DNA from 3 places in the Polaromonas sp. P4_H1 genome. Region 2 is predicted to be linked to each of the others. Evidence: predicted binding sites of a transcription regulator. Region 2 holds the regulator's gene; each other region holds the start of a gene.
What was found. The regulator LexA, encoded in region 2, represses DNA repair genes until DNA is damaged. The targets are predictions, from matches to a motif close to ACTGTATNNNNATACAGT.

Region 1 (9,690 bases), on a different contig from region 2:
GACTTCACCCTCCAGGAGAACACCATGAGTACCAGCCCGCAAAACGTCTACGACAAGCTCAAAGCCCTGAACATCACGCTGCCCGCCGTGGCAGCCCCGGTGGCCGCCTACCTGCCTTTCGTGCAGACCGGCAACCTGGTGTTCCTGAGCGGCCACATCGCCAAGAAAGACGGCAAGGTCCTCGCCGGCCAGTTGGGCAAGAACATGACGACCGAAGAAGGCAAGGCCGCGGCGCGTTCAGTCGCCATCGACCTGATGGGCACGCTCGAAGCCGCCGTCGGCCTGGGCAAGGTCAAACGCATCGTCAAGCTCATGAGCCTGGTCAACTCAACCGGCGACTTCACCGAGCAGCATCTGGTAACCAACGGCGCCAGCGAACTCTTCGGTGAAATCTTCGGCGAAGCCGGCAAGCACGCGCGCAGCGCGTTTGGCGTGGCGCAGAACCCCATGGGTGCTTGTGTCGAGATCGACCTGATTGCCGAGGTGGGCTGACAGCACCGCCGCTACGACAAACCGCCGGCAGCCAGCATGACATCGTTTCAGGGCAAGCTGAAAATCCGGCATCTGGAAGTTGTGCTTGCCGTCGCGGATTGCGGCAACCTCTCGCGTGCCGCCACGCAGCTGGGCCTGACGCAGTCAGGTCTTTCGCGGGCGAGCACGGACGCCTTCCCGGCATGGCTGCCCGCTAGCTTTTTTTTAGCGACCAGGTTTACCGCGGACATTTGCCCCTGACGCTGACGGGGAGGCAATCGCGCGACACCGCCCCTTACTTCACTAGATTTAGAATCACACTCGCCCCGGCATCCTCCGGGGCAGCGTTCTCAGGGCGGGGTGAAAGTCCCCACCGGCGGTGATTGCAGCGATGCATCAACCCGCGAGCGCCCGGCCTGCACCTGTGCAGGTTCGGGGTCAGCAGATCCGGTGCGATTCCGGGGTCGACGGTCATAGTCCGGATAAAAAGAGAGCGCGATGCCATGCATGCCTGCAGCCTTGTGCGCGGGCGTATGCAGGCTCGTGCGCCCTGGCTGTTTTGGATTGTCAGAGGCCTTCATGAGTCAAAAAAATCTTCCCCCGCCGGAGACGGCACGTTTTGCGTTTATCCAGTCGTCCTGGCACGAGGACATCGTGGACCAGGGCCGCCTCGGTTTCACGGCAGAGATGGCGAGGCACGGCATAGGCGCGGACGACATCGACTTCTTCGCGGTGCCGGGCGCATTCGAGATTCCGCTGCACGCCAAAAAGCTGGCGAAATCGGGACGCTATGCCGCCATCATCACCTGTGGGCTGGTGGTGGACGGCGGCATCTACCGCCATGAGTTCGTCGCCGACGCGGTGATCAACGCGCTAATGGGCATCCAGCTGGAAACCGGCGTGCCGGTGTTTTCGGCGGTGCTGACGCCGCAGAATTTTCATGAGCATGAAGAACACCGCAAGTTCTTCACCGCGCATTTTCTGACCAAAGGCAAGGAAGTGGCGCAGGCCTGCCTGGAGACAGTGGCAGGGCTGAAAAGGCTTGAGTCACTGCTCGCGGCCTGACACCGGCCCCCCGGATCCGCCGCCCGAGTTGCTATTAAATAGATAGCAACTTGCGCCCATCGCGTATTACTTACGCCCATCGATTATTGGCAATGGGCGTATGTTCTATTCAAGGCGAGCGATTCCGGTGGGTTTGAAGCCCAGGTCGGCGGCCTTGCCTTTGCGGGCACGTGCCGCACGGGCATTGTTCAGGCTGCGGATTTCGAGCGTTTCTTCACGCACTTTGCCGCCGCGCCCAATGCCTTCAATCTGCACGCTGCGGGTGTAAGCCGCGGCGCCGGCCAGCGTGTCCTTGGCGTCCAGGTCCAGCAGCATCAGCCCACGTCCACCGGCTGCCTGGAGTTTAAGGTCGGTGATTTCGAATGTGAGGATGCGGCCACCGGTGGAGGCGCAGGCGACATGCGTGGCCGGACTCAGCGGCACGGCGCCGGTGCTGCCCGATACATGCGAAGGCCTGCATACCGATTCGCCCTCGCCGCAGCTGATGAACGTCTTGCCGGCTTTGAGACGCGAACTCATGTTTTCCACAGTCGCGAGGAAACCATAACCACCGCTGCCGCTGAGCAGCAAAGTGGCACTGGCCGGACCCGCAAAGTAATGCACCAATTGCGTTCCCGACTCGAGGTCGATCAGGGTCGTCAGCGGCTGCCCGTCACCGCGTGCGCCCGGCAGGGACGCCACCGGGACAGAGTAAATACGGCCGCGTGAGCCAAAGGCCAGCAGGGTATCGACGGTACGGCATTCAAACGTCGCGTACAGGCCGTCGCCCGCCTTGAAGGCAAAGCTTGCCGCATCGTGGCCGTGGCCCGAGCGGGCGCGCACCCAGCCCTTGGCGCTCACCACCACCGTGACCGGCTCGTCCAGCACCTTGACTTCGAGTACGGCTTTTTTCTCGGCCTGGATCAGCGTGCGGCGCTGGTCGGCAAACTGTTTGGCGTCCGCTTCAATTTCCTTGACCAGCAGGCGGCGAAGCGCCGCCGGGCTGCCCAGGATTTCCTCGAGCTTGCCCTGCTCTTCCCGCAGGGTTTTGAGCTCCTGCTCGATCTTGATGGCTTCCAGCCGCGCCAGCTGGCGCAGGCGAATCTCGAGGATGTCTTCGGCCTGCCGGTCGCTCAGCTTGAAGCGCTCTATCAGCGCGGCCTTGGGCTCGTCCGACTGGCGGATGATGGCAATCACCTCATCGATGTTGAGCAGCACCAGCTGCCGCCCCTCGAGGATGTGGATGCGGTCGAGGACCTTATCGAGCCGGTGCTGCGAACGTCGTTGTACCGTGGCCTGGCGGAACTCGATCCACTCGCTCAGCATTTGCCGCAACGTTTTTTGCGTCGGCTTGCCATCGAGCCCCACCATGGTCAGGTTGATCGAGGCAGAACTCTCCAGGCTGGTGTGCGCCAGCAGCGTGTTGATGAGTTCGGACTGCTCGATCCTGCTGGTCTTGGGCTCGAACACCAGGCGCACCGCGGCGTCCTTGCTGGACTCGTCGCGCACCACGTCGAGCACCGACAGCACGGTCTGCTTGAGCTGCACCTGCTCCTGGCTCAGCGCTTTCTTGCCGGCCTTGATCTTGGGGTTAGTGAGCTCTTCGATCTCTTCGAGCACGCGCTGCGTGCTGACGCCAGGCGGCAACTCCTGCACCACGAGCTGCCACTGGCCGCGGGCCAGGTCCTCAATCTTCCAGCGGGCGCGCACCTTGAGCGAACCACGTCCGGTGCTGTAGGCCGCCGCAATTTCCGCGCCGCTCGAGATGATCTGCCCGCCGCCAGGGTAATCGGGACCGGCGATCAGCGTGTACAACTCGTCGTCGCTGAGCTTGGGTGTCTTGATCAGGGCCACGCAAGCGTCAGCCACCTCGCGCAGGTTGTGGCTGGGAATTTCGGTAGCCAGCCCCACGGCAATGCCGCTGGCGCCGTTAAGCAGCGTGAACGGCAAGCGCGCCGGCAACTGGCGTGGCTCTTCGAACGAGCCATCGTAATTCGGCACGAAATCGACCGTGCCTTCATCGAGTTCGTCAAGCAACAGCGTCGTGATGCGTGCCAACCGGGCCTCGGTATAGCGCATGGCCGCCGCGCCATCGCCGTCGCGCGAGCCGAAATTGCCCTGACCGTCGACCAGCGGGTAACGCTGGCTGAAGTCCTGGGCCATGCGCACCATCGCGTCGTAAGCCGCCTGGTCGCCGTGCGGGTGGTATTTGCCCAGCACGTCACCGACCACACGGGCGCTTTTGACCGGCTTGGCGCCGCTTGCACCATTGGCGCCGCCAAAGCCCAGGCCCATGCGCGCCATGCTGTACAAAATGCGGCGCTGAACCGGCTTCTGGCCATCGCACACGTCGGGCAGCGCCCTGCCCTTGACGACGCTCAGCGCGTATTCGAGGTAGGCGCGCTGCGCATAGGCGGCGAGCGAGTCCTGGTCAGCAGGTTCGGGGATCGGGGCTACTGCGTCCGGTGTAAAGAGATCCATCTTGAATTTGACTTGGCTGGTAAGGTGGAGTTACGCATGCCGGTACACACTGGTGCGACCGACACAGGGCTACAAAGAAATGCAGGGGGAGCCGGTTTTCAGGCCGCCGGGCTGGTGGTTGGCACATCCCGCGCAAACATTCCCGGGCTGAACACAAGGCGCATTGTGAGGTCAGTTCTGCTCGAGTTGAACCTCTGGCGTGGCAGTGGACACCACTGTGGGCGGCACCATGTTGCTGCGGCCGGTTGCGCCGCCCATCATTTCCATGCGAACCCGGCCGGGCGACGCCATCATGCTGGGCGGCTTAAGGTGGTTATAGAGCTGCATCACGGTCTTGACGTAGTTTTTGGTTTCAGGGTAATTGGGAATCTTGTTACCGGCTCGCTGCACCGCACCCTCGCCGGCGTTATAGGCGGCAACTGCCAGCTCCAGTTGGCCGGGGAACATGGCAATCAGGTCGCTCAGGTAGCTGGAACCCGCTCGAATGTTCGTCTTGGGGTCAGTCAGCTTTTTCTGGATCGGGGAATTTTTGTCAGCCCTGACGCCATAGCGTTCCGCCGTCGGCGGGATCAGCTGCATCAGCCCCACCGCGCCTTTGGGCGAGACAGCCTGGGTGTCAAAGCCAGATTCGGTGGCGATCAGGGCCTGCAGCAGTTCGTAGTCAATGCCATGCTTGACGGAAGCTTCGCGCAGCAGGTGCTTGACGGCCTTGTAGTTGGGAGACACATCAAAGTAGGCAAGCAGCTTGGGCGGCGCAGCGGCCACGCCGGTGGCCCGGTTGGCATCGTTGCCGACTGCCTTGCCGCTTTTGGCAACATTGTTGCCTGCGCTGAAGCTTTCAGCCCCGCGAAAGAAAAGCTCATAGCGCTCATCCAGCCGTATCGCCGAAAAGTGGGCAACGCCCCCGGCATCTACATAGCCCCAGATATCGGCACGGGCCGGAGTGACGTGCAAACCCGCAAGCAGCATGACCAGCATGGGCAACAGCAGCGCGCGCCAGCGGACAGGGCTACGCGGCGCCGGCGTCCCCGCCAACACGCGGGATGCCGATGCCAGGTGCAAAAGCGAAAACAACTTCAGGGGGAAATTCATCAAATATCGATCTCCACGGCATCGCCGTGCAACTCCATCAGTTCGCGTCGCGCCGCAGCCTCGCCTTTACCCATCAGCTTGGTGATCAGATTTTCAGTTTGCAGAAAATCAAAATTGCCCAACTGCACGGGTAGCAGGCGCCGGGTGTCCGGGTTGAGCGTGGTTTCCCACAACTGTTCCGCACTCATTTCGCCCAGCCCCTTGAAGCGGCTGATGCTCCAGGCGTTCTCACGCACGCCGTCCTTGCGCAACTTGTCCAATATGGCGGTCAATTCGCCTTCGTCCAGGGCATACACCTTGGACGCCGGCTTTTTACCTCGCGCAGGAGCATCCACCCGAAACAGCGGCGGACGCGCCACATACACATTACCAGCTTCAATCAGTTTGGGGAAGTGCCGGAAAAAGAGGGTCAGCAACAGCACCTGGATGTGCGAGCCGTCTACGTCGGCGTCGCTGAGGATGCAGACCTTGCCGTAGCGCAGGCCGCTCAGGTCCGGCGTGTCATGGGGGCCATGCGGATCGACGCCGATGGCCACGGCAATATCGTGGATTTCCGTATTGGCGAACAGCCTGTCACGCTCGACCTCCCAGGTATTGAGCACCTTGCCGCGCAGCGGCAAGATGGCCTGACTTTCCTTGTCGCGCCCCATCTTGGCACTACCGCCCGCCGAGTCGCCCTCGACCAGGAAGACCTCGTTGTGTGCCAGGTCCTTGCTTTCACAATCGGTCAGCTTGCCCGGCAGCACGGCCACGCCGGAGCCCTTGCGTTTTTCAACCTTCTGGCCGGCCTTCTGGCGGGTTTGCGCGGCCTTGATGGCGAGTTCGGCCAGTTTTCTCCCGTAGTCGACATGCTGGTTCAGCCACAGCTCCAGCGTGGGGCGCACAAAGCTCGACACCAGCCGCACCGCATCGCGCGAGTTCAGGCGTTCCTTGATCTGACCCTGAAACTGCGGGTCCAGCACCTTGGCGGAAAGCACATAACTGGCCCGGGCAAACACATCCTCAGGCAGCAACTTGACGCCCTTGGGCAGCAGCGAATGCAAATCGATAAAGCTCTTGACGGCAGTGAACAAGCCATCGCGCAGTCCGCTTTCGTGCGTACCGCCGGCACTGGTCGGGATCAGGTTGACGTAGCTTTCGCGCATGGGCTGACCGTCTTCGGTAAAGGCCACACACCACTGGGCGCCCTCACCCTCGGCAAAACTGTCGTGCGAGGCATCGGCAAAGCCCTCGCCCTCAAACATCGGAATCACCGGATCGGCAGTGAGGGTCTGCATCAGGTAGTCGCGCAGGCCGCCCTTGTAGGCCCAGGTCTGCGTTTCTTTGGTCTTCTCGTTGGTCAGCGTGACGGTCACACCAGGCATCAGCACGGCCTTGCTGCGCAGCAAATGCGTCAACTCGGTCATGGGCAGCGCGGCAGACTCGAAGTATTTGGCGTCCGGCCAGGCGCGCACGGAGGTACCGCATTTTCGGTCGCCTTCAACAGCCTTGCGCAACTGCAGTTTTTCAATGACATCGCCACCTGAAAACACCAGCCGGGCGACCATGCCTTCGCGGTAAGACATCACTTCAAGCCGTTTTGACAAGGCGTTGGTGACGCTCACCCCCACGCCGTGCAGGCCACCCGAGAAGCTGTAGGCGCCGCCCTTGCCCTTGTCGAACTTGCCACCGGCATGCAGGCGGGTGAACACCAGCTCGACCACCGGTGCTTTTTCTTCCGGGTGCAGGCCAAACGGGATGCCGCGCCCGTCGTCCTCCACGCTCACCGAGCCGTCGGTGTGCAGCGTGACCTTGATCTTTTTGCCATACCCGGCCAGCGCCTCGTCGGCCGAGTTGTCCAGAACCTCCTGAATGATGTGCAGCGGGTTGTCGGTGCGCGTATACATGCCCGGCCGCTGCTTGACGGGCTCCAGACCCTTGAGCACGCGGATCGAGCCTTCGGAATATTCGTTGCTTGCGGTAGATAGTTTGTCGGCCATGGCTGATGAGGAAATTGCGGCAATTGTAGACCGGGCCGCAAAAGTAACTGTACAAATATACAGCCATGCTAACCGAACCCGCCGGGCCGGACGGTTCCGCCACGCGGCGCACCGCCCGGCCGCCAGCACCTTGTGGACATTTTCGTTACAGTCTGCCCATGGCTTCCAACACCGCCCCTACTCCCGACGCGTCATCCTCTTCCTCTTCTTCCCAAACCCTGTCGATGCTTCAGGTGCTGGCCTGCGGCGCGGCGATTGTCACGCTGTCCATGGGTATACGCCATGGCTTCGGCCTCTGGCTTCAACCCATCACCCAGGCGCAGGGCTGGACGCGCGAGACCTTTGCTTTTGCCATTGCCGTGCAGAACCTGGCCTGGGGTGTTTTTGGCATCTTTGCCGGCATGGCGGCTGACCGCTTTGGCGCCTTCCGGGTGATTGTGGGTGGTGCGTTGCTGTACGCCCTGGGCCTCGTTGGCATGGCGCTGTCGCCCACGGGCCTGCTGTTCACGCTGACCGCCGGGGTGCTGATTGGCGCGGCGCAGGCAGGCACCACCTACGCGGTGATTTACGGCGTCATCGGGCGCAATATTTCCTCGGACAAGCGCTCCTGGGCCATGGGTGTGGCAGCGGCCGCAGGCTCGTTTGGCCAGTTTTTGATGGTGCCCGTCGAGGGTTTCCTGATCAGCAGCCTGGGCTGGAAAGAAGCCCTGCTGGCCCTGAGCATTGCAGTTTTGATGATCGTGCCCCTGGCGCTGGGGCTGCATGAGAGCGGGTTTGCGAGCGGCAAGCCGGCCAAACGCGAGCAAACCATCGGGCAGGCACTGCGGGAAGCCTTCAAGTACCCGAGCTTTCAATTGCTGATGGCCGGCTACTTCGTCTGCGGCTTCCAGGTGGTATTCATTGGCGTGCACATGCCCAGCTATCTGAAAGACAAGGGCCTGTCGCCCCAGGTGGCCAGTTATGCGCTGGCCCTGATCGGCCTCTTCAATGTGTTCGGCACCTACGTTGCCGGTTCGCTGGGCCAGAGAATTGCCAAACGAAAAATCCTGGCGACGATTTACCTGTCGCGAGCCATCGTCATCGCCGTGTTCCTGGCCGCCCCGTTGAGCCCCATGAGCGTTTATATCTTTGCCAGCGTGATGGGCTTGCTGTGGCTGTCGACCATTCCACCGACCAACGCCGTGGTGGCGCAAATTTTCGGCATCCAGCATATGTCCATGCTGGGCGGCTTTATTTTCTTCAGCCACCAGATCGGTTCCTTCCTGGGGGTCTGGCTGGGCGGCTACCTGTATGACCGCACCGGCAGCTACAACATTGTCTGGTACATCGCCATTGCGCTGGGTGTGTTTGCAGCACTGGTAAACCTGCCGGTGCGCGAAACCCCGATTTCGCGTGCCGGCCTGCCGCAGGGAGCGTAAGGTGGCCAAAAAGATCAGCTGGTGGGCGCTCGCGATCCTCGCATCGCTGGGCGTGTTTTCCCTTTACACGCGGCCTGATTTCCTCTTCACGCTGGCCAATCAGGTCTGGGCCTGTTTCTAGGATTGCCTCAGGCCGACTTCAGGCTTGCCCGCAGTTTTGTACAGGCCATTGAGACCTGAAGCCCAATCACGACGGGGACAAGCAGCCATGAAAACTATCGTAATTACCGGGGCGTCCGATGGCATAGGCGCGGAGATGGCGCGGCAACTCGCGCAAACGCACCGCACCGGCGTGGCATTGGTGCTGGCTGCGCGCAACGAAGCCTTGCTCGCGGAAGTCGCCGCGCAATGTGCGGCGCACGGCGCCCAAACGCTGGTGGTGAAAACCGATGTCTCGATCGAGGCCCAATGCCGGCAGCTGATCGCCGCCGCCGTCAGCCGCTTTGGCCGCATCGACGCGTTGATCAATAACGCTGGCCGGTCGGCGCAGGCGCTCTTTGAAGACGTCAAAGCCGAAGACCTGGCCTGGTACGAGCAACTGATGCGCATCAACTTCTGGGGCAGCGTCTGGTGCACCCATGCGGCCCTGCCTCATTTAAAGCAAAGCCACGGCGCCATCGTGGCCGTCTCCAGCCTCGCGGGGCTGATTGGCGTGCCGGGCCGGACCGCCTACAGCGCCACCAAATTTGCCATGACGGGTTTCTTCGAGGCCCTGCGCGCGGAATTGAAGGGTGCCGGCGTCAGCGTGACGACCGTCTATCCCGGCGTGGTCGCTACGCAGACCCGGTATCGCGGTTTCAATGCCGCGGGGGCCCCTGCCGGCTCCAGTGGCCTGAAGGAAGATCAGGCCATGAGCGTTGAAGAATGCGCAGGACTGATTCTGCAGGGCATGGCGCGACGGGACCGCGAGGTGGTGATGACAGCCAAAGGCAGGCTGGGCCGCTGGCTCAAACTGGTGGCGCCAGCCCGGGTCGAGTCGATGGCGCTGGCCGCCCTCAAGGATGAGGTCAAGCCTCATTAACTTTATTAACACCTCCGTTAATCCTATTAACCGCATTAACCCAATTAACCCAATAACCCCATGACCTCATTGCAAAAGCAAAGCACCCTGCACGGCACAGAGCCGGCTTCGGCCTGGGTACAGCGCTGGTCGCACCTGGTGGCAGACGGCGGTGTGGTGCTGGATGTGGCTTGCGGCCGCGGTC
Region 2 (9,690 bases):
CCACCAGGGCCTGGGGCGACGCGGACTGGCCCGTTTCGATTTTGGCGCCGAGATTTTTCAGCAATTGCAGCAATTCCGAGCGCCGGGATGCTCTGGGCGAAACCCAGACCGGCGGCATTTCTGCGACCTGGGGCACAGGTGCTTCGGCCGGAAGCTGCATGACACCGTCGGCATAACGGTAAAAACCTTCGCCGGTCTTGCGGCCAAGCATGCCGCCCGCCAGCCGTTGCGCCGTGATGACGCTGGGGCGGTAGCGCGCTTCCTCGTAGTACTGGTGGTAAATGGACTCCATCACGGGATGCGACACATCCAGCGCGGTCAGGTCCATCAACTCGAAGGGGCCCAGCTTGAAGCCGGCCTGGTCCCGCAGGATGCGGTCTATGGTGGCGAAATCAGCCACGCCTTCGCTGACGATGCGCAGCGCTTCGGTGCCATAGCCCCGCCCCGCATGGTTGACGATGAAGCCGGGAGTGTCCTGGGCCTGCACCGGCGTGTGCCCCATCTGGCGGGCATGGCTGGCCAATGCGCTGCACACGGCTGCATCGGTTTTGAGGCCGGCGATGACCTCCACCACCTTCATCAGCGGAACGGGATTGAAAAAGTGGTAGCCGGCGAAGCGTTCCGGGTGTTTGAGCGCGGCCGCAATGGCGGTCACGGACAGCGACGAGGTGTTGGTCGCAAGCACGGTATGCGCCGACACGATGGTCTCGAGTTCGGCGAATAGGGCTTTCTTGACGTCCAGCCGCTCCACAATGGCTTCCACAATCAGTTCGCAGTCCGCCAGATCGGCCAGCGTGCCGGCCGTCAGAAGGCTGGCCTTGTGGCTGGCCGCAGCGGTGGTTTCCATCCGGCCTTTTTCCACCAGCTTGTCCCACTGCGCGCAGATGGCCTCCCGCGCCTTTTCCGCCGCGCCCGCCTGGTTGTCCATCAACTTGACGACGCTCCCGGCTTGCGTGGCAATCTGGGCAATGCCACGGCCCATGGCACCTGTGCCAACAATGCCAACGGTTTTGTAAATTGGTTTCATGGAAAAGGATTATTACGCAGGCGCAAACGACAGGACTGTGCCGCAATCCTGCTCGCGAGAAGATGCCCGGCTGCGACTGCCTCTGGCATGCGCCGGTGGCACAGCCGCAGGATATCTTGAGGGAGAAACCCGGGCAACAGAAAAAAAGCGGATTCCGGCTGAGGCTGGAGGCCATTGAATCCGGCCTCCCGTGCCAGCGTTGGCCCAGTGCTGGCAGTACCCGGCATCAGGGCAAATCAGCGGCGCACTTGCAGGGCACCGGGGTTGACGATGTTTGTCGGCGTTCCCTTGATGAAGTTCACGACATTGTCAAAGGCCGCCCCGAAATACATTTCATAACTGTCTTGCTCCACGTAGCCGATATGGGGTGTGCAGATACAGTTTTCCAGGCGCAGCAGTGCGTGGCCTTGCAAAATCGGTTCGGACTCAAAGACATCGACAGCCGCCAGTCCGGGGCGTCCGCGGTTGAGCGCGGCAATCAGGGCCTCAGGCTCGATCAACTCGGCCCGCGAGGTATTGACCAGCAAGGCAGTTGATTTCATGCGTGACAAATCTTCGAGGGTCACGATGCCGCGTGTTTCATCATGCAGACGCAGATGCAAACTGAGCACGTCGCTTTGCTCAAAAAATTCGGCTTTGCTGTCGGCAATTTCAAAACCGTCAGCCTGCGCCCGTTCGCGCGATGCTTCCCGCCCCCAGACGATCACTCGCATGCCAAACGCCCGGCCATAGCCGGCGATGATTTGTCCGATCTTGCCGTAGCTCCACACCCCCAGTGTCTTGCCCTTGAGAACTGAGCCAATGCCAAAATTGGGCGGCATGGAGGCGGCCTTGAGGCCGGCTTGCTGCCAGGCGCCGTGCTTCAGGTGTGATACGTAGTGGGGAATGCGGCGCATCGCAGCCATCACCAGTGCCCAGGTCAACTCGGCAGGTGCGGTCGGTGACCCAATGCCTTCCGCCACCGCAATGCCGCGCTCGGTGCAGGCTGCAATATCAATATGGCTGCCAACGCGGCCGGTCTGGGCAATCAGCTTGAGTTTGGGCAGTTTTTCAATTACCTGCCTGTTCAGCTGCGTCCGTTCGCGAATCAGCACGATTACATCGGCATCCTTGAGTCGGACGGACAGCTGGCCTATGCCTTTGACCGTGTTGGTGTAGACCTTGGCAGGGTATGCATCCAGTTTGGCCGCGCAGTTCAGTTTTCGCACGGCATCCTGATAGTCATCGAGGATCACAATATTCATGCCGATATTGTGCCTGCAAGATTTTTCTTCCCTCCGAACCGTGGCGCCTGAAAGCCGTCAACTTGTATCGGAAGGAAACCTGTTCCCCATGCCCCTGCAGTTCAGGGGCCGATGAGTGCGCGGCGCCACGGTGCCACGGTGCCGTGGGCTAACGGCCGTGGCAGGCTCAAAGTGTCAAAGGCGCACCGGCTTTACTGGACTGCGGTCTCACGTTGAGCCATGCGCTCGAGTTCTGCACAGACGTCAGACATGCGACCGGATATGACCATGCGGCCAGCGCAAGCGGGGCCGACGGCCGCGTCAAACTCGCGCACCACCTTCAAGCGGCTGGTGGCGGAGGTTTTTGCTGCCGCGGCATGTGCGGCGGCCGCGCACCGCCGGGAGGGAGTGCTGCCAGGCTTGAAGGGCACGGCCAGCTGATGGGGTGTGCGCCGGGTGCGGGCCGGGGCGGAAAACGGGTCTGAAGCGGACTGCGCAGGCACAAACCACGCCGCCAGGGCCTGCATGGGGGCAAGCAAAACCGAGAATACGGGTGAATTTGAAAAACTGACGATTCCCATGATGAACTCCTGAATTAGAGAGGCTTGCGCCCCAATGTTTACAGGCAGGATTTCGGGCTGGCTAAATCGCCAGTGGGGCCGCAACGCCAGGGTGTTGGCCAATCAATGACCAAACGCCCGCCACCTGTCGTGCGACCAGAAAGGGTTGTCTAGATGAGCATGGTGTTGCGGATCAAACCAACCGCGAGGCCCTCGAGCTCGAAGGGTTCGCCGGGCTCGACCACAATGGTTTTGAAATCCGGGTTCTCAGGCAACAATTCAATCAGATGCTTGGTGCGCCGAAAACGCTTGACCGTCACTTCGTCGCCGATACGGGCCACGACAATTTGGCCGTTCCTGGCTTCCTTGGCCTGTTTGACGGCCAGCAGATCGCCGTCCATGATGCCGGCATCCCGCATGCTCATGCCGCGCACCTTGAGCAGGTAATCAGGTTGTCGCTGAAACAGGCTGCTTTCAAAATAATAGGTCTGCTCGATGTGTTCCTGCGCGAGAATCGGGCTGCCAGCAGCAACCCGCCCCACCAGAGGCAGGGCGAGTTGGGCCAGGCTTTGCAACGGCAGGGAAAACTGTTTGACTCTGGACTCATGGATGGAGCGCAAGGTGTCGCTGCGCAGGCGTATGCCGCGCGAAGTGCCGCTGACCAGTTCAATCACGCCTTTGCGGGCCAGGGCTTGCAGGTGCTCTTCAGCGGCGTTGGCGGATTTGAAGCCCAATTCGTTGGCGATTTCGGCGCGGGTTGGCGGAGCGCCGGTGCGGGCGATGGCACTCTGGATCAATTCCAGGATTTGCTGCTGCCGAGCTGTGAGCTTGGGACCTTCGGAGGATAAATGCGGAAATTCGTTCAGGATGCTCATGACCGGGACTCCTTGATTCGTCAGCCTGGATTGGGTTGGATGCACCGGCCCGCTGAGGGATGACCGCGTACCTTGCCTTGTATTTACCTGTTTTAATATCCAGTACCTGTATTTTCATCCAGTTTTTCAAAGAACGCAAGTCCCCTTCTTATCCTTCTTATGAATCGTCAAACCATTGTGATTTTGGGTACCGGCGGCACGATTGCCGGCCGGGCCGCGACCGCCTCGGACAACATCGGCTACACCGCCGCAGAGGTTGGTATTGATCGGCTGGTGGCGGCGATTCCCGGGCTGGCCGAAGCCGGCCCTGTGGTCACCGAGCAGGTTGCGCAGCTCGATAGCAAGGACATGAGCTTTGCCGTGTGGGCGAAGCTGGCCGGGCGCGTCAACCACTTTCTGGCGCAGCCTGATGTCGAGGGGATCGTCATTGTCCACGGCACCGACACGCTGGAAGAAACCGCGTATTTTTTACAGGCGGTGTGCAGCCCCGCCAAGCCGGTGGTGCTGACTTGCGCCATGCGTCCGGCCACGGCCCTGGTACCGGACGGCCCGCAGAACATGCTGGATGCCGTGGCCGTGGCCCGCCACGCCGGCGCCAGGGGCGTGGTGGCCGTATGCGCTGGCACCATCCATACAGCGCGGGACGTGCAGAAGGTGCATCCCTACCGGCTGGACGCCTTCAGTTCGGGCGATGCGGGCCCGCTGGGCTATGTCGAAGAAGGGCGCCTGAGGTTATTGAGGAGTTGGCCTGAAGCTGACGAAAACCGGGCGCCGGACACCCTGAAAATAATAGCGGCCCTGGGCAGCGGGGCTGACTGGCCGCATGTTGAGATCGTCATGAGCCATGCCGGTGCCAGTGGCGCAGTGGTGGAAGCCCTGATGTCGCGGGGAGTGCGGGGCCTGGTTGTCGCCACAACGGGCAACGGCACCATCCATCATGCGCTGGAAGCTGCTTTGCTCCAGGCACAGGCCAGCGGCATCACGGTGGTTCGCGCCACGCGCTGCCCCGACGGCCAGGTGCTGCCCAAGCCGGGGGATCTCATTCCCGATTCAAAGGGGCTCAGCCCGGTGAAGGCGCGGGTGGACCTGATGCTCCGCCTGCTGAGCTGAGGCCCGGTGCATGCCGTTCAGGAGAACGGCCCGATGAGGCTTTGGGCCGCCTCAGCTCGACAGGGCCTTGAAGGCTCTTTCCGTGATTTCATCGACCCCGCCCATGCCGCTGATGGCGCGGTATTTGGGGGCGGCGTGGGGCGAAGTTTTCGCCCAGCTTGAGTAGTACTCCACCAGTGGACGGGTTTGCGCGCTGTAAACCTCCAGCCGCTTGCGCACGGTCTCTTCCTTGTCGTCTTCGCGCTGGATCAGCGGCTCACCGGTGACATCATCCTTGCCTTCGACTTTGGGCGGGTTGTATTTCACGTGGTAGGTGCGGCCCGAGGCCGTGTGCGAGCGGCGCCCGCTCATGCGCTCGATGATGGCTTCAAAAGGCACATCGATTTCAAGCACATAGTCAATCTTCACGCCGGCAGCTTTCATGGCGTCGGCTTGTGGAATGGTGCGGGGAAAACCGTCAAACAGGAAGCCATTGGCGCAGTCGGGCTGGGCAATGCGTTCCTTCACCAGGTTGATGATCAGGTCATCGCTCACGAGCGCGCCGGCGTCCATGACTTTTTTGGCTTCTATGCCTAGCGGGGTTCCTGCCTTGACGGCTGCACGCAGCATGTCACCGGTGGAAATCTGGGGGATGCCGTACTTTTGGCAGATGAAGGTCGCTTGCGTCCCCTTGCCCGCGCCAGGCGCGCCCAACAAAATCAGTCTCATGGATGTCCTCGGATTTTTATGAATTCAGGAAGTCAACCCGGGAGTTCGGCGCGCCGGTATCTCCATGGGCTGCTTGACAGGTGTTGAGGGCTGCCAGCACGTCATGCAAACCTCACCCCTGCTTTTTGTACAAGGATAGCATGTACACCCCTGACGGCAGCTTACACAGACGCCGGGGTGAGCTGGCTGGCCGCTATGAAAAGAGCTCGCGTGCCCTGGCCAGATCTTCCGGCGTATCCACACCCAGGCCCGGTGCCTTATCGGTAATGTGCACGGCAATCCGGTACCCATGCCAGAGGGCGCGCAATTGTTCCAGTGACTCCAGTTGCTCCAGCGGCGCCTGGGGCAGGGTAGGGAACTGCCGCAGAAAGCCCACGCGGTAGCCATAGATGCCGACGTGGCGCAGCGGTTTGGGCAGCTTGCTGCCCTTTTCGCCATCTTCCCACCAGGCGGTGCCGGCGAAGTCGCGTGCCGCAGGAATCGGCGAGCGGCTGAAGTACAGCGCGGTCTGGCGCGCATCCAGCACCACCTTGACGATATTGGGATTGAGCAGGTCAGCCATCTGGTCAATCGAATGCGCTGCCGTGCTCATGGCGCAGTCAGGCCGTTCATTGAGCAGGTGTGCCACGGCGTCGATGAGGGCCGGGTCGATCAGGGGCTCGTCACCCTGCACGTTCACGACGATGTCATCGTCAGCCAGGCCGAGCGCGGTGCAGGCTTCCGCCAGCCGGTCGCTGCCGCTGGGGTGGTCGGCACGCGTCAGGACCGCGGCAATGCCGAACGCCTTGCATTTTTCGATGATGTCGGCGCTGTCGGTGGCGACCACCGTGCTGGCGGCGGTGCTTTGCATGGCACGCTGCGCCACCCGCACCACCATCGGTGTCCCGCCGATGTCGGCCAAGGGTTTGTTGGGCAGGCGCGTAGAGGCCAGGCGAGCTGGAATGAGGACGGTGAAACTCATGCTCATGCTCATGTGGGCAGGAAACCGGCAACCATCACAGTCCCAGCTCCTCGTCGGTCAGGGTTCGGGCTTCGTTTTCCAGCAGCACGGGCAGTCCGTCACGCACCGGGTAGGCCAGCCGCGCGCTGCGGGAGATGAGTTCCTGTTTTTCCCGGTCGTAGACCAGGGGACCCTTTGTCACGGGGCAGACCAGCAGTTCAAGCAGTTTGGTATCCATGGCTTGATGGTAATTGAGAAAGCAGGGGCGCCAACAGTGCATCAAGCGCCCCAAAAAAGCCCGGTTCGGGCGAAAACACCAGCGGAATGGCCAAAAGGTGCAATGGCGCCAGGCCCGGCTTGCCAAACAGTTTGACCGCATCCTTCTCGGTGCACAGGACTGTCTTGCCTGCACAAGCCGCGAGATCGTCGGCGCCAAAGTCGTGATGATCGGGCAATGACAGGGTTTGCTCCAGTACCAGGCCGCGTGCCCTGAGCATGGCAAAGAAGGCTTCGGGATTGGCAATGCCGGCCAGTGCCACAAGAGGCCGGCCCTGCAGCGCGGCCAGGGCGATCTGGCTGCCATCGGCAGCAATGGCATGGTCAGCCAGTTGCCGGCTGGAGGTGAATCCTTCAAAGGCCGGCTTCAGGCCGGTGTGCAGCACCAGGTCCAGGCCTTGCTGCTGGCGCTCTGGCCACGGTTCGCGCAGTGGGCCGGCCGGCAGCAGCCAGCCGTTGCCGACACCCCGGTCATCAAACACGGCAATTTCAATATCCCGCTGAAGGGCGTAGTGCTGCAAGCCGTCGTCGCACACCACGACGGCCGTGGAGGGGTATGCCGCCAGCAGCAGGCGCACGGCATCCGTCCTTTTTTTTGCCACAAAAACAGGAGCGTTTGTGGCACGTTTTATAAGGGCCGGTTCATCACCCGCCTGGGCCGCAGGTGTCCCGGCACCCACTTCCAGACTTTCATGGCCGGACCGTCCGTAGCCGCGTGACACCACGCCGACATGCAGGCCCTGCGCCTGCAAATGCCGCACCAGGGCCAGCACCAGCGGCGTTTTGCCCGCGCCACCGGCCACGACATTGCCGACCACGATCACCGGAACCGCAAAGCGACGGGATTCGAGCATGCCGCTGCGATACAAGGTCCGGCGCAGGCGCACGACCAGGCCGTGGAGCTGCGCCAGTGGCCAGAGCAGGCAGGCCAGCCAGCCTCGTGTGAGCCAGGCCCTCACCAACAGGTTTCTCACGCGTTTCTCGCCATTTTGTGAAGGGAGAGCCGGCCGCAAGCCCCGAAAGCTATTTCGCGCCGGCCATGGCGCTGCTTTGGGTGGCGAAGGTGATCTGCGTCAATCCCTGGCGGCGGGCCGCTTCCATGACCGTGATCACCGCCTGGTGTGTGGCGCTGGCATCGGCGCTGATGATGATGATGCTCTCTTTGCCGGCTTTTGCCGCTTCGAGCAGTGCCGCACCGAGCACCCCGATCCCGCGGCCTTCCACCAAAGTCTTGTTGACCATGTAGCGGCCATCGCTGCTGACCGCGACGATGACCTCTTTGGGGTAGTCACGCTGCTGCTCAGCGTCGGCCACTGGCAGTTTTACCTGCAGCTCGGTGAACTTGCTGTAGGTTGTGGACAACATCAGGAAGATGAGTACAACAAGCAACACATCGATAAAGGGGATCAGGTTGATCTCCGGTTCATCATGCGGATGGGGGCGGAAGTTCATGAGCCGCTGCCGCCGGCGAGGCTCCGCGCCTTGCCCGAAGTGAAAAGCAGGGTGGTCATGGCTATTTCCGCAGCGTATTGAGGTGGCGTACGAAGCGCTCTGCAGCCAGTTCCATGGTGAGCAGGTAGCCGTCAACCTGGGCCCGGAAATAGCGCCAGAAAATCAGGGACGGTATGGCCACCATCAACCCAAATGCGGTGTTGTAAAGGGCGATGGAGATGCCTTGCGCCATCTGTACCGGGTTGGCCCCGCCAGAACTGCTGACGCTGCCGGCGCTGGCCTGGGCGCCGAAAATCTCGATCATGCCGATGACGGTGCCCAGCAGCCCCAGCAAGGGCGCCGCAGAGGCAATGGTGGCCAGGGCGGCCAGGTACCGCTCCAGCTTGTGGGCTGCCTGGCGACCGGCTCCCTCCAGGATGGAGCGCAAATCGTCCTCGCTGATCCGTGGATTGGCATTCAAGGCACGAAACCCGCTGGCCAACACTTCGCCAAGAACCGAGTTTTGTTCCAGCTGCGACACCACATCGGGTGCGGGAATGGCGGAACGGGAGACTGTGATGGCTTCGTCAAGCAGTCTGGGCGGTGCCACTTTGGGGGTTTTAAGGCTGGTAAAACGCTCAATGACCAGCGCAAGTGCCAAGACGGAGCAGGCAACCAAGGGCCAGATCGGCCAGCCTGCGGCTTGTATGATCGAAAACAATGCACATCTCCAAGCAAGTAATTTGTCTGGATTATGGCCTACCAAAATCAGGCCGCAGGTTTTACGTGCGGTCTGCGGGCCTGTTTCAAAAATGGTGTTCCTGTAAGACTTAACTCACAGAACATGTGGATAACTTTGTGAGCAAGTGGGCGCCATGGGGTTCGCGAGCCGCGCCAAATCGTGCTTGTGACAAAACGATGAAAATTTGAGCAGAATTAAGTTATTCAAAATCAATGAGTTACACGAATTCATCGCGATGTCCGAGTGCAGTTGCCGCTTTTCTCCGCGCCAGGCCGTGCGCTGTGGAGTATTGCCCCCGCATTTTCAAGGGGTTTGGCCATGTTTGAGGTGTCGCCCCGTCCTGAAAAACCGCCCGTCACCGGGCGCGAGCCCGGCATGCGGGTGTGGCCGGTGGGCTCGTTGTTGCGGGCCATTGCGGACAGTCTGGAGGCCCGCTTCAATCCGGTGGCCGTGCAAGGCGAAATCAGCGGCTTTTCGCGCGCGGCCAGCGGGCACTGCTATTTTTCCCTGAAGGACGAACAGGGGCAGGTTCGCTGCGCCATGTTTCGCCGCGCCGCCAGCTTGCTGGACTTTTCGCCGCGCGACGGCCAACTGGTCGAGCTACGGGGCCGACTCGGTGTATATGAGCCGCGGGGCGAGTTGCAACTGGTCGTCGAATCCATGCGGCAGGCGGGGCAGGGCAACCTGTTTGAGCAGTTCCTGGCGCTCAAGGAAAAACTCGAAACAGAGGGCCTTTTTGACGCGGGCCGCAAGCGGGCGTTGCCGCTGCTGCCCCGCGCCATTGGGGTAGTCACCTCT
Region 3 (9,690 bases), on a different contig from region 2:
TTCAGTTGCTCTGGCCCGTTGAGGCTGATTCCGGGTAGGCGCCAACACGGCGCCCGCGCCGCCATCTGCATTTAGTTCCTAGTCGTCTTCTGATTGAGAAACGACGCGGCGAATCACGTCACCGCCAAAACCGCGCGCCGCCAAAAAGCGCATCTGCTTCGCACGCCCAGCCGCATCGGGCGACTGGCCTTCAAACTTTTTGCGCCAGACCTCGCGGGCGCGCTCCAGTTCGGTCGCCTTGAGGCTGTCCATCGCCCCGGCCACCACCTCCGCGCCCAGCCCCTTGTTCAGCAGCTCATGGCGTATGCGCGCCGCGCCGTAGCGGCCCGCGCGCCGGTTGATCACCGACTCGACCACCCGCGCTTCGCTGATGAAGTCTTTGGCCTGCAAGTCATCGAGCACCTGCGCCAGCTGGCCGGGCGTTTCTTCGTGGGGTGCGAGCTTGCGTTCCAGCTCGGCCCGCGAATGCTCGCGGGCCGCCAGCAAGCGTAGGGCACGGCCCTTGAGCGAGAGCTTGAAGCCCGCCGGGGCTGCTGGCTTGTCGGAGGTCATGGCTCGGTCGGCAGGCGTGGGGCACGGGTACAAGGCTTGTGGCGGCACGCAGTTGCTATTATTTTCATAGCCCTCCACATCCGTCACCTTAAGGTCCACGCCTGACTTGCCCTGTAAAAAGCCGGATCAGGCGGCGGCTTTGGCGGGTTTTTCGGCCTTGGCGGCCTTGTCCGGCTTGTCGCCCGTCTCGGCGGCAGCCACGGCGATCAGCGGCACGCCCAGCGACTCGCGCACCTTGTTTTCGATTTCGATCGCGAGGTCCGGGTTCTCCTTGAGGAATTCCCGCGAGTTGTCGCGGCCCTGGCCGATTTTTTCGCCGTTGAAGGCATACCAGGCGCCGGCTTTCTCGACGATGTGGCCGGCCACACCCAGGTCCAGCACCTCGCCCAGGCGGCTGATGCCCTCGCCATACAGGATGTCGAACTCCGCCGTCTTGAAGGGCGACGCCACCTTGTTCTTGACCACCTTGACGCGGGTTTCGTTGCCGATCACCTCTTCGCCTTTCTTGATGGAGCCTATGCGGCGGATGTCCAGACGCACCGACGCGTAGAACTTCAGCGCATTGCCGCCAGTCGTGGTTTCAGGCGAGCCGAACATCACACCGATCTTCATGCGGATCTGGTTGATGAAGATCACCATGCAGTTGGCCTTCTTGATGGTGGCGGTCAGCTTGCGCAGCGCCTGGCTCATCAGGCGGGCCTGCAGGCCGGGCAGCGAGTCGCCCATTTCGCCTTCGAGTTCGGCCTTGGGCGTGAGCGCCGCCACCGAGTCGACCACGATCAGGTCCACCGCGCCTGAGCGGGTCAGCGAATCAACGATTTCCAGGGCCTGCTCGCCAGTGTCGGGCTGGCTGATCAGCAGTTCCTGCAGGTTGACGCCCAGCTTTTGCGCGTACTGGATGTCCAGCGCGTGCTCGGCGTCGACGAAGGCGCAGGTGCCGCCCAGTTTTTGCATTTCGGCAATCACCTGCAAGGTCAGCGTGGTTTTGCCCGACGACTCCGGGCCGTAGATTTCAACCACCCGGCCGCGCGGCAGGCCGCCGACGCCCAGCGCAATGTCCAGGCCCAGCGAGCCGGTGGAAACGACCTGGATGTCCTCGATCACCTCGCCAGCGCCCAGCTTCATGATGGTGCCTTTGCCGAACTGCTTTTCGATCTGGGCCAGTGCGGCCTGCAGGGCCTTGGCTTTTTCGGTGTTCAGGGCGGCGGTTTGTGCAGGGTTTTGGGCGGGATTCAGTTTGCTGGTCAGTTCCATAAAAAACTCCTTGAAAATCAATAACTTAAAAGAATTCAAACTCTTTGCAGGGTCCCCAGTCGTTTCTGCTTTTAATTACAGCGCTGGATGCATGACCAGTACTTTATGGGCGCTATAAAAATAAGTAAACCATATTTTTAGTCAGTTTTCCTGATCAATTGCACTACCTTGGGCTACCATACCCGGATGCCCAACATGGATGCCCAGACGATGACCAGCCCACCCGGTGTCGTCGAACCCGGCTGGCGCCTCACCCACTTGGGGCGCCTGCTCGGCCACGCCCTGCGCCGCTTTGACGAACGCGTGCTGTCACTGATGGCCAGCAATGCGGACGTGCCGCTGGCACTGTCCAATCTGGCGGCGCGCAACCAGGTGGGCGCCGCCCATATCCACATCACGCGGCACCTGGCGGTGGGCGGCTCGCGCCTGACGGACCTGGCGATGAGCGCCGGCATGAGCAAACAGGCCATGGGCGATCTGGTCGACCAGTGCCAGGCCTGGGGGCTGGTCACGCGCCAGCCCGATCCCCATGACAAACGCGCACGCCGCGTGGTGTTCACCGAATCGGGCCTGCTCTGGCTGGACGCCTTCCGGCGCGCGGTGCGCCAGACCGAAGAGGAGTTCCGGCAGGCGGTGGGGGCCGATGTGGCGACGGTGGTAGCGCTGGGGCTGGAGGCGTATGCGGGGGCGTGAATGGTAAGCAGCGATGGCCCTTCCCCGCCTGGGCCAGCAGGGGCCGCGGAACCGGCTCAGCGGGGCCGCAGGCGCAGCGCCCCCTCGGGGGGCAGCGCATTACACGCAGTGAAAAGCGTGGGGGCTCTATTTCGTAAGCAAACCCGTGACTGCAAAAGCCTAGAATTTGATGAAGAACCAAAACCACCGTCCGCAGGCCCTGCCGCGGGCTGATATCTGGAGACAGCCATGCGTATTCTGATTGCCGAAGACGACCAGGTTCTGGCCGATGGCCTGCTGCGCACCCTGCGCGCGTCGGGTGCAGCGGCGGACCATGTAGCGAGCGGCACCGAGGCCGATGCCGCATTGCTCACCAACACGGAATTTGACTTGCTGATTCTCGACCTGGGCCTGCCGCGCATGCATGGGCTGGAGGTGCTGAAGAGGCTGCGTGCGCGCGGCTCGGCGCTGCCGGTGCTGATACTCACCGCCGCCGACAGCGTGGAAGAACGCGTCAAGGGCCTGGACTACGGCGCGGACGACTACATGGCCAAGCCCTTTTCACTGCAGGAACTCGAAGCGCGCGTGCGCGCCCTGACCCGCCGCGGCATGGGCGGCGCCAGCAGCACCATCAAGCACGGCCCGCTGGTCTATGACCAGGCCGGGCGGGTCGCCACCATTGACGGCCAGATGGTGGAGCTGTCGGCCCGCGAACTGGGCTTGCTGGAAGTGCTGCTGCAGCGCACCGGCCGCCTGGTGAGCAAGGACCAGCTGGTCGAGCGCCTGTGCGAGTGGGGCGAGGAAGTCAGCAACAACGCCATCGAGGTCTATATCCACCGCCTGCGCAAGAAGATTGAAAAAGGGCCGATACGCATTGCGACGGTGCGCGGCCTGGGCTACTGCCTGGAAAAAATCCCCTGATGGAGCCCCCACGTTCGCTCACTTCGTGTAGCTCTCTGCCCCCCGGGGGGGCCGCTGCGCCTGCGGCCCGGCAAAGCCGGTTCCGCGGCCCCTGTTGGCTTGAAGAGGAAGCCCGGCGGACGAACGTTCCCAGGCTTTTTGATCTGTGGCTTTAAGACTCTTCCAGCGTGAGCGCCGAAGTCTTTTCGGCGAGATCCTCGACTGGATGCTCACGCCGCTGCTGCTGCTGTGGCCGATCAGCCTGGCGCTGACCTGGCTGGTGGCGCAAAACATTGCCGGCAAGCCTTTTGACCGCGCGCTGGAATACAACGTGCAGGCGCTGGCCAAGCTGGTGGTGGTCAGGAACAACCAGGTGCAGTTCAACCTGACCGCACCGGCGCGCGAAATTTTGCGTGCCGACGACACCGACCTGGTTTACTACCAGGTGGTGGGCACGCACGGCGAATACCTCAGCGGCGAGCACGACCTGCCCCTGCCGCCCGACGAGGACAAGCCCACCAACGGCGAGGTGCGGCTGCGCGAGGATGTCATCCAGGGCGAAGAGGTTCGCGTGGCCTACACCTGGATCAAGGTGGACGTGAAAACCGCCGCACACGAAGCAGCGGGCGGGGGAGCCAGTCCGTCCACCGCGCCGCCCCAGGGACGGGCGGCCTCTCCAGCGGGCGGCGCCGCCCGCGAGGCGGCAAACGCCGCAAACCAGCAAACCGTGCTGGTACAGGTGGCCGAAACGCTGGAAAAACGCAAAACCCTGGCCACGGAAATCGTCAAGGGCACGATGGTGCCGCAGTTCGTGACCCTGCCGCTGGCCGTGCTGCTGGTGTGGCTGGCGCTGGTGCGCGGCATCAAGCCGCTGGCACAGCTTGAAAAACGCATTCGCGCGCGCAAGTCCGACGACATGAGCCCGCTCGATGAAACCTTCGTGCCTGAAGAAGTCGCGCCACTGGTGTCATCCATCAACGATTTGCTGAGCCGGCTCAAAGTGTCGCTCACCACGCAAAAACGCTTTCTGGCCGACGCAGCGCACCAGCTCAAGACGCCGCTGGCAGGCCTGCGCATGCAGGCTGACCTGGCGCAGCGTGAAACCGACACCGACGAGCTCAAAAAATCGCTCAAGCACATCGGCCGCGCCAGCATACGCGCGACCCACACCGTCAACCAGCTGCTGGCGCTGGCGCGCGCCGAAACCACCGGCCGCAGCCTGGCCAAGCAGCACGTGGACCTGGTGCACATCGTCTCGGAAGTCATGGCCGACTCGGTGCCGCGCGCGCTCGACAAGCAGATCGACCTCGGCTACGACGGCCCGCCCGCCGGCGAGCCGTCCAGCCAGCTTGAAGGCAACCCGACGCTGCTCAAGGAGCTGGTGCGCAACCTGCTGGACAACGCCATCAACTACACGCCTGAGAAGGGCCAGGTCACGGTGCGGCTGCTGAACGACCGTTTCAGTGGCGTGCTGGTGCTGCTGGTGGAAGACTCGGGGCCCGGCATCCCGGAGTCGGAACGCGAACTGGTGTTCCAGCCCTTTTACCGCGCGCTCGGCACCAACGTCGACGGCTCCGGCCTCGGGCTGGCGATTGTGCTGGAGATCGCCAAGCAGCATGGCGCCACCATCACCATTGAAGACGCGGCCCTGGCGGGCCACCCGCAATCGCCGGGCACGCGCGTGGCCGTGCGCTTTGTCGGCATGGACTTGCCCGACGCCGGCTGATGGCGGCTGATGGTGGGTGAAGTCGGCTGAAGCCAGCGCGTCAGCGCTGAACGCTGCATCACGCCGCGACGGCTGCGAAGACGCATGGCGGCCGTCAGGCCAGCCGTACAGCCATCACGCCACCCACAATGACGCAGGTGCCAAGCAGCCGGCGCATCGTGAACGCCTCTTTCAACAGCCAGGTTCCCAGTAGCACGGCGAACAGCACCGAGGTTTCGCGCAAGGCCGCCACGGTGGCCACCGGCGCCCGGGTCATCGCCCACAGCGCAATGCCATACGAGCCCAGCGAGGCCAGCGCGCCACCGGTGGCCACCGGCCAGCGCTGCAGGGCATAGTGCCCCATGGCACGGCCGCGCCTGGCCAGCATCAGGAGGCCAAATGGCCAGCCGTCCAGCAGGAACAGCGTGGCAACATACTGCAGGGCATTGCCCGATGCGCGCACGCCCAGCGCATCGACCACCGTGTAAATGGCAATGATGACCGCGTTGGCAAGCGCAAACCCGACGGCCTTGCGCGCATGCAGCGCGTGCCGGCTCAAGCCCAGCACCAGCACGCCGCAGCAGATGCCGAGGATGCCGGCCCAGGCCAGCGGTGACAGGGTCTCACCCAGCGTGAAGGTGGCCGACAGGGCCACCAGCAAGGGGGCCACGCCGCGCATCAGCGGATAGGTCAGGCCCAGGTCGCCATGGTGGTAGGCCTGCGTAGTGGCGATGTAGTAGCCGATATGAATCACCACCGAGGCGGCGATGAAAGGCCAGGCTTCCGGGCGCGGCCACCCCGCCAGCGCGACCAGCGGCACGGCCAGCACGGAGCCGATCAGGTGGATCACCGCCATATCCAGCGCCTTGTCCGTGCTGGATTTGACCAAAGCGTTCCAGCCGGCGTGCAGCAGGGCGCCGAACAACACGGCACCCAGCACCGGCCAGGTCAGCGCCAGGATGTCAGAGGGCAACCGCAGGCCTTGACAGGGGCAGGGCACAGCGCTGCGCGCGCGCGAGGAAATGCGTCAACGGCGGGGTAATTCTGCTGGCGTCCTTCGCCAGGTCGTCCCAGAGGCGCAGCTTCACGGCCCCCTCGGCCCCCGGCTGTGCAATGAAGCGCGCCGCTTCTTCGGCCGAGAAAATCCCCCCTTGCAGCAGCAGGCTGCGCTTGGAGTCCGCCGAGAGGCTGGAATGGTAGCCGCGCCGGGCGGCGCACAGGTAGCGCTTGGCGTCCACATGCAGCTTGATCGCGTCCAGCACCTCGTCGGCAAACAGGCCACGCAAAAAGGGCAGGGCGCGGTACTGGTGCACGTCGTCCACACCGCGCAGCGAAGGCGTCTCGCCCAAGTCGTGCAGCAAATGCCCCAGGTCATGCAGCAGGGCGGCAGTCACCAGTTCGTCGCTGGCGCCTTCGGCCTCGCCGAGCGCCGCGGTCTGCAGCGCATGCTGCAGCTGCGTGACCGGTTCGCCGCTGTACTGCTCGCCGCCGCGCTCGGCGAAGAGGTGTTCAATGTCGTCAAAGCTCAGCATGAAAATTTCTCACTGGATGAAAAGTAAAGAAAAATGCAAAGGCCAGTGGCCGCCGCGGAACCGGCTTAGCCGGGCTGCAGGTGGCCGCCCTTGGGGGAGGCGCCGAAGGCGCTTCGGGGAGAGCATCATCCACTCCATGGGAGCGAATAAGTTTTGAGGTTGGTAAAACTCTTGATCGCTTCCTGCACGCCCTCCTTGTAGCCCAGGCCCGAGTCCTTGATGCCACCGAAAGGGGTGAGTTCGAGCCGGTAGCCCGGCACTTCGCGGACATTGACCGTGCCCACCTGCAGTTCGTTCACAAAGCGCGTGATGTAGTCCATGCGGTTGGTGCAGACCGCGCTCGACAGGCCGTAGGCCGTGCCGTTGGAGAGCTGTATCGCTTCGTCGATGTTTTTGAAGCGGATCACCGGCGACACCGGGCCGAAGGTTTCTTCGCGGGCCACCGTCATCTGCGGCAGGACATGGTCCAGCAGCGTGGGCGAATACAGCGCGCCGCGGCGCTGGTTGCCGGCCAGCAGCTTGGCGCCCTGCGCCACCGCCTCGTTGACGCGCGACTCGAACAGCATGGCGGCGGCCTCATCGATCACCGTGCCCATGTCGTTGGCCCGGTCGGTGGGGTCGCCGTATTTCCAGGCCAGGGTCTTGGCCAGCACCTGCTCCACAAACTGGCCGGCCACGGCCTCATGCACCAGCAGGCGTTTGATGGCCGTGCAGCGCTGGCCCGAGTTCCTGTACGAGCCCTGCACCGCCAGCGTGGACGCTTCGTCGATGTCGGCATCTTCCATCACGATGATCGGGTCATTGCCGCCCAGCTCCAGCACCACGCGGCGGTAGCCGGCCCTGGACGCGATGTATTTGCCGATCGCCACGCCGCCGGTGAAGGTCACCAGGTCGACCAACGGGTTCGTGATCAACTCGTCGGCGATTTCGCGCGGGTCGCCGGTGACCACGCTGAGCATCTCGGGTGGCAGACCGGCCTCGTACAGGATGTCGGCAAACAGGATGGCCGAGAAGGGCACTTTTTCGGAGGGTTTCAGCACCATGCGGTTGTTGCTCGCGATGCTGGGCACCACCTTGTGCGCCACCTGGTTCATCGGGTGGTTGAAGGGCGTGATGGCGGTGATGACACCCAGCAGCGGTGAGCGCTGCGTGTACACGCGGCGCTTCCTGCCGTGCGGCGTCAGGTCGCAGCTGAAAATCTGCCCGTCGTCCCGGAGCGCTTCGCTGGCGCCGAACAGCAGCACGTCGCTCACGCGACCGGCTTCGTACACCGAGTCCTTCAGGCACAGCCCGGACTCGGCGGTGATGAGATTCGCCATGTCGTCAAGCCGCGCCTGAATGATGGCCGCGGCGCGCTTCAAAATGGCCGCGCGCTCATGGCGGGTCAGTGTGGGCTGATAGGCATGCGCGATGGCGAAGGTCTCACGCACCTCTTCGAGCGTGGCCTTGGGCACCGTGCCGATCAGCGCTTCTGTAAACGGGTTGAAGACCTGGATCGCGCGCTCGCCGCTCCGCTCGGCGCCGACCCTGCGGCCGGCCAGGCGCATGGCATTGAGCTGGTGGTCCTGAATGTAATCACTCGTCACACAACACTCCTGGGTATTTCCCCCTCTCCCAGAGGGAGAGGGAATAAGACTCAGCCTTGCGCATAGTTCAGGGCCAGTTCAAAGGCATCGAAGTTGCGGAACCGCCGGGCACGGTCCAGCCCCGGCAGCTTGCGGTTCACGATCAGCGGCACGCGCTGCTCGCTGAGGCCACCATGCGAGCGCAGCGGCACCTTCAGTGCGGAGAGGTCGTGGCGCGACGCCGACGTGCCGATCACGGTGAAGCGCTCCGAGACGGCCACGAGGTCGCCAATGCGGTCGGCCGGCAACTCAAAGCGCCGGGCGGCCTGTTCGCGGGTCAGCACGACTTCCATGCCCTTGAGCTGCGCCAGGCGTTCGCAGGCCGCGGCCACGTCCACACCATCCGGCAGGTAGACCGTGGCAAACGAGCCGAGCGCGCCATGGTGCACGACATACGGGTCGGTGATCGGCAGGATCACGCGCGCTTTCGCCGTGCCCAGCCAGGCGTCAAACCAGTCCTGCAGGTAAATCACATCGGGCGTGCCGTCCAGCGCAACCTTGGCATTCATGCCATGGTCGGCGGTCAGCGCGATCACGCAGCCCAGCGCATCCAGCTGGGCCAGGTAACCGTCCATCATGCGGTAAAACGCGTTGGCGCCGTCGGTACCCGGCGCATGCTTGTGCTGCACATAGTCGGTGGTCGACAGGTACATCACGTCGGGTTGGTATTTCTGCATGATCTTCACGCCGGCGGCAAAGACAAACTCGGACAGGTCTGCGCTGTACACGCTGGGCAGCGGCCGCCCCACCAGCCCCAGCACGTCCTCAATCCCGTTTTCCGCCAGCGTCACCTGGTCGGCCTTCTCGGACGAAAAGCAGATGCCCTTCATCTGGTGGCCGAGCAGCTTGCGCAGCTTGTCCTTGGCCGTCACCACCACCAGCGACCGGCCCGCATCGGCCAGCGCGGCCAGCAGCGTGGGCGCGCGCAGCCACTTGGGGTCGTTCATCATGACCTCCGTGCCGGTCGCGGTGTCAAACAGGTAGTTGCCGCAAATGCCGTGCACGCTGGGCGGCGCGCCGGTGACGATGGACAGGTTGTTGGGATTGGTGAAGCTGGGCACCACGCAGTCGGCCGTCAGGCCCGACCCCAGGGCCAGCGTGCGCTGCAGCCAGGGCATGTGGCCCGTGGCGACGGCCTGGGCCAGGTAGTCGGGCTCGCAGCCATCGACGCACACCACCACCGTAGGCTGCGTCGGTAGTGCGTACGACCGGCCGTTCACCGTCAGTTCAGCGCGTGCCTTATCGGTTGCCACGTTTGGGCCTTTCCCTGTCGGTGTCCGAAGTGTTGTTCAGGTGCGTGGCCCTGGCTGCGCCCTGCCCTGCACCCGTCCCGGCGTCGCCGCCCTGCAGCCGGGCCTGGCGCCGCACATCGTTCTCGATCGTGCGCTCCTTGCTTTCGATCACATGGTCGAACATGGCCCGCCCGGCGGTATCCGCGTCACCGGAGGCG

Region 1: a site for LexA is predicted at 7,114-7,131, ahead of AC1DS5_RS11815 (DNA topoisomerase IV subunit B). Genes of this name have one in related genera too.
Region 3: a site for LexA is predicted at 1,871-1,888, ahead of recA (recombinase RecA). Genes of this name have one in related genera too.

The regions. Positions count from the first base shown of each region.
Region 1 covers NZ_JBFUKG010000008.1:22,294-31,983, forward strand. The annotation lists gene AC1DS5_RS11790 (RidA family protein) at 25-492, shown strand; gene AC1DS5_RS11795 (LysR family transcriptional regulator) at 529-732, shown strand; FMN riboswitch at 814-970, shown strand; gene AC1DS5_RS11800 (6,7-dimethyl-8-ribityllumazine synthase) at 1,051-1,536, shown strand; gene parC (DNA topoisomerase IV subunit A) at 1,642-3,996, opposite strand; gene AC1DS5_RS11810 (lytic transglycosylase domain-containing protein) at 4,168-4,974, opposite strand; gene AC1DS5_RS11815 (DNA topoisomerase IV subunit B) at 5,088-7,067, opposite strand; gene AC1DS5_RS11820 (MFS transporter) at 7,226-8,485, shown strand; gene AC1DS5_RS11825 (SDR family oxidoreductase) at 8,694-9,506, shown strand; gene AC1DS5_RS11830 (class I SAM-dependent methyltransferase) at 9,567-9,690, shown strand, end outside.
Region 2 covers NZ_JBFUKG010000003.1:109,079-118,768, reverse strand. The annotation lists gene AC1DS5_RS05985 (3-hydroxyacyl-CoA dehydrogenase) at 1-1,027, opposite strand, end outside; gene AC1DS5_RS05980 (D-2-hydroxyacid dehydrogenase family protein) at 1,264-2,271, opposite strand; gene AC1DS5_RS05975 (hypothetical protein) at 2,463-2,831, opposite strand; gene lexA (transcriptional repressor LexA) at 2,981-3,685, opposite strand; gene AC1DS5_RS05965 (asparaginase) at 3,845-4,795, shown strand; gene adk (adenylate kinase) at 4,847-5,503, opposite strand; gene kdsB (3-deoxy-manno-octulosonate cytidylyltransferase) at 5,697-6,476, opposite strand; gene AC1DS5_RS05950 (Trm112 family protein) at 6,499-6,681, opposite strand; gene lpxK (tetraacyldisaccharide 4'-kinase) at 6,662-7,732, opposite strand; gene AC1DS5_RS05940 (ExbD/TolR family protein) at 7,743-8,171, opposite strand; gene AC1DS5_RS05935 (MotA/TolQ/ExbB proton channel family protein) at 8,233-8,871, opposite strand; gene xseA (exodeoxyribonuclease VII large subunit) at 9,211-9,690, shown strand, end outside.
Region 3 covers NZ_JBFUKG010000001.1:328,068-337,757, forward strand. The annotation lists gene AC1DS5_RS01445 (sensor histidine kinase) at 1-38, shown strand, start outside; gene recX (recombination regulator RecX) at 79-552, opposite strand; gene recA (recombinase RecA) at 679-1,806, opposite strand; gene AC1DS5_RS01460 (MarR family winged helix-turn-helix transcriptional regulator) at 1,993-2,499, shown strand; gene AC1DS5_RS01465 (response regulator) at 2,728-3,399, shown strand; gene AC1DS5_RS01470 (sensor histidine kinase) at 3,605-5,104, shown strand; gene AC1DS5_RS01475 (EamA family transporter) at 5,199-6,056, opposite strand; gene AC1DS5_RS01480 (phosphonate degradation HD-domain oxygenase) at 6,046-6,615, opposite strand; gene phnY (phosphonoacetaldehyde dehydrogenase) at 6,741-8,162, opposite strand; gene phnA (phosphonoacetate hydrolase) at 8,252-9,493, opposite strand; gene AC1DS5_RS01495 (phosphonate utilization associated transcriptional regulator) at 9,480-9,690, opposite strand, start outside.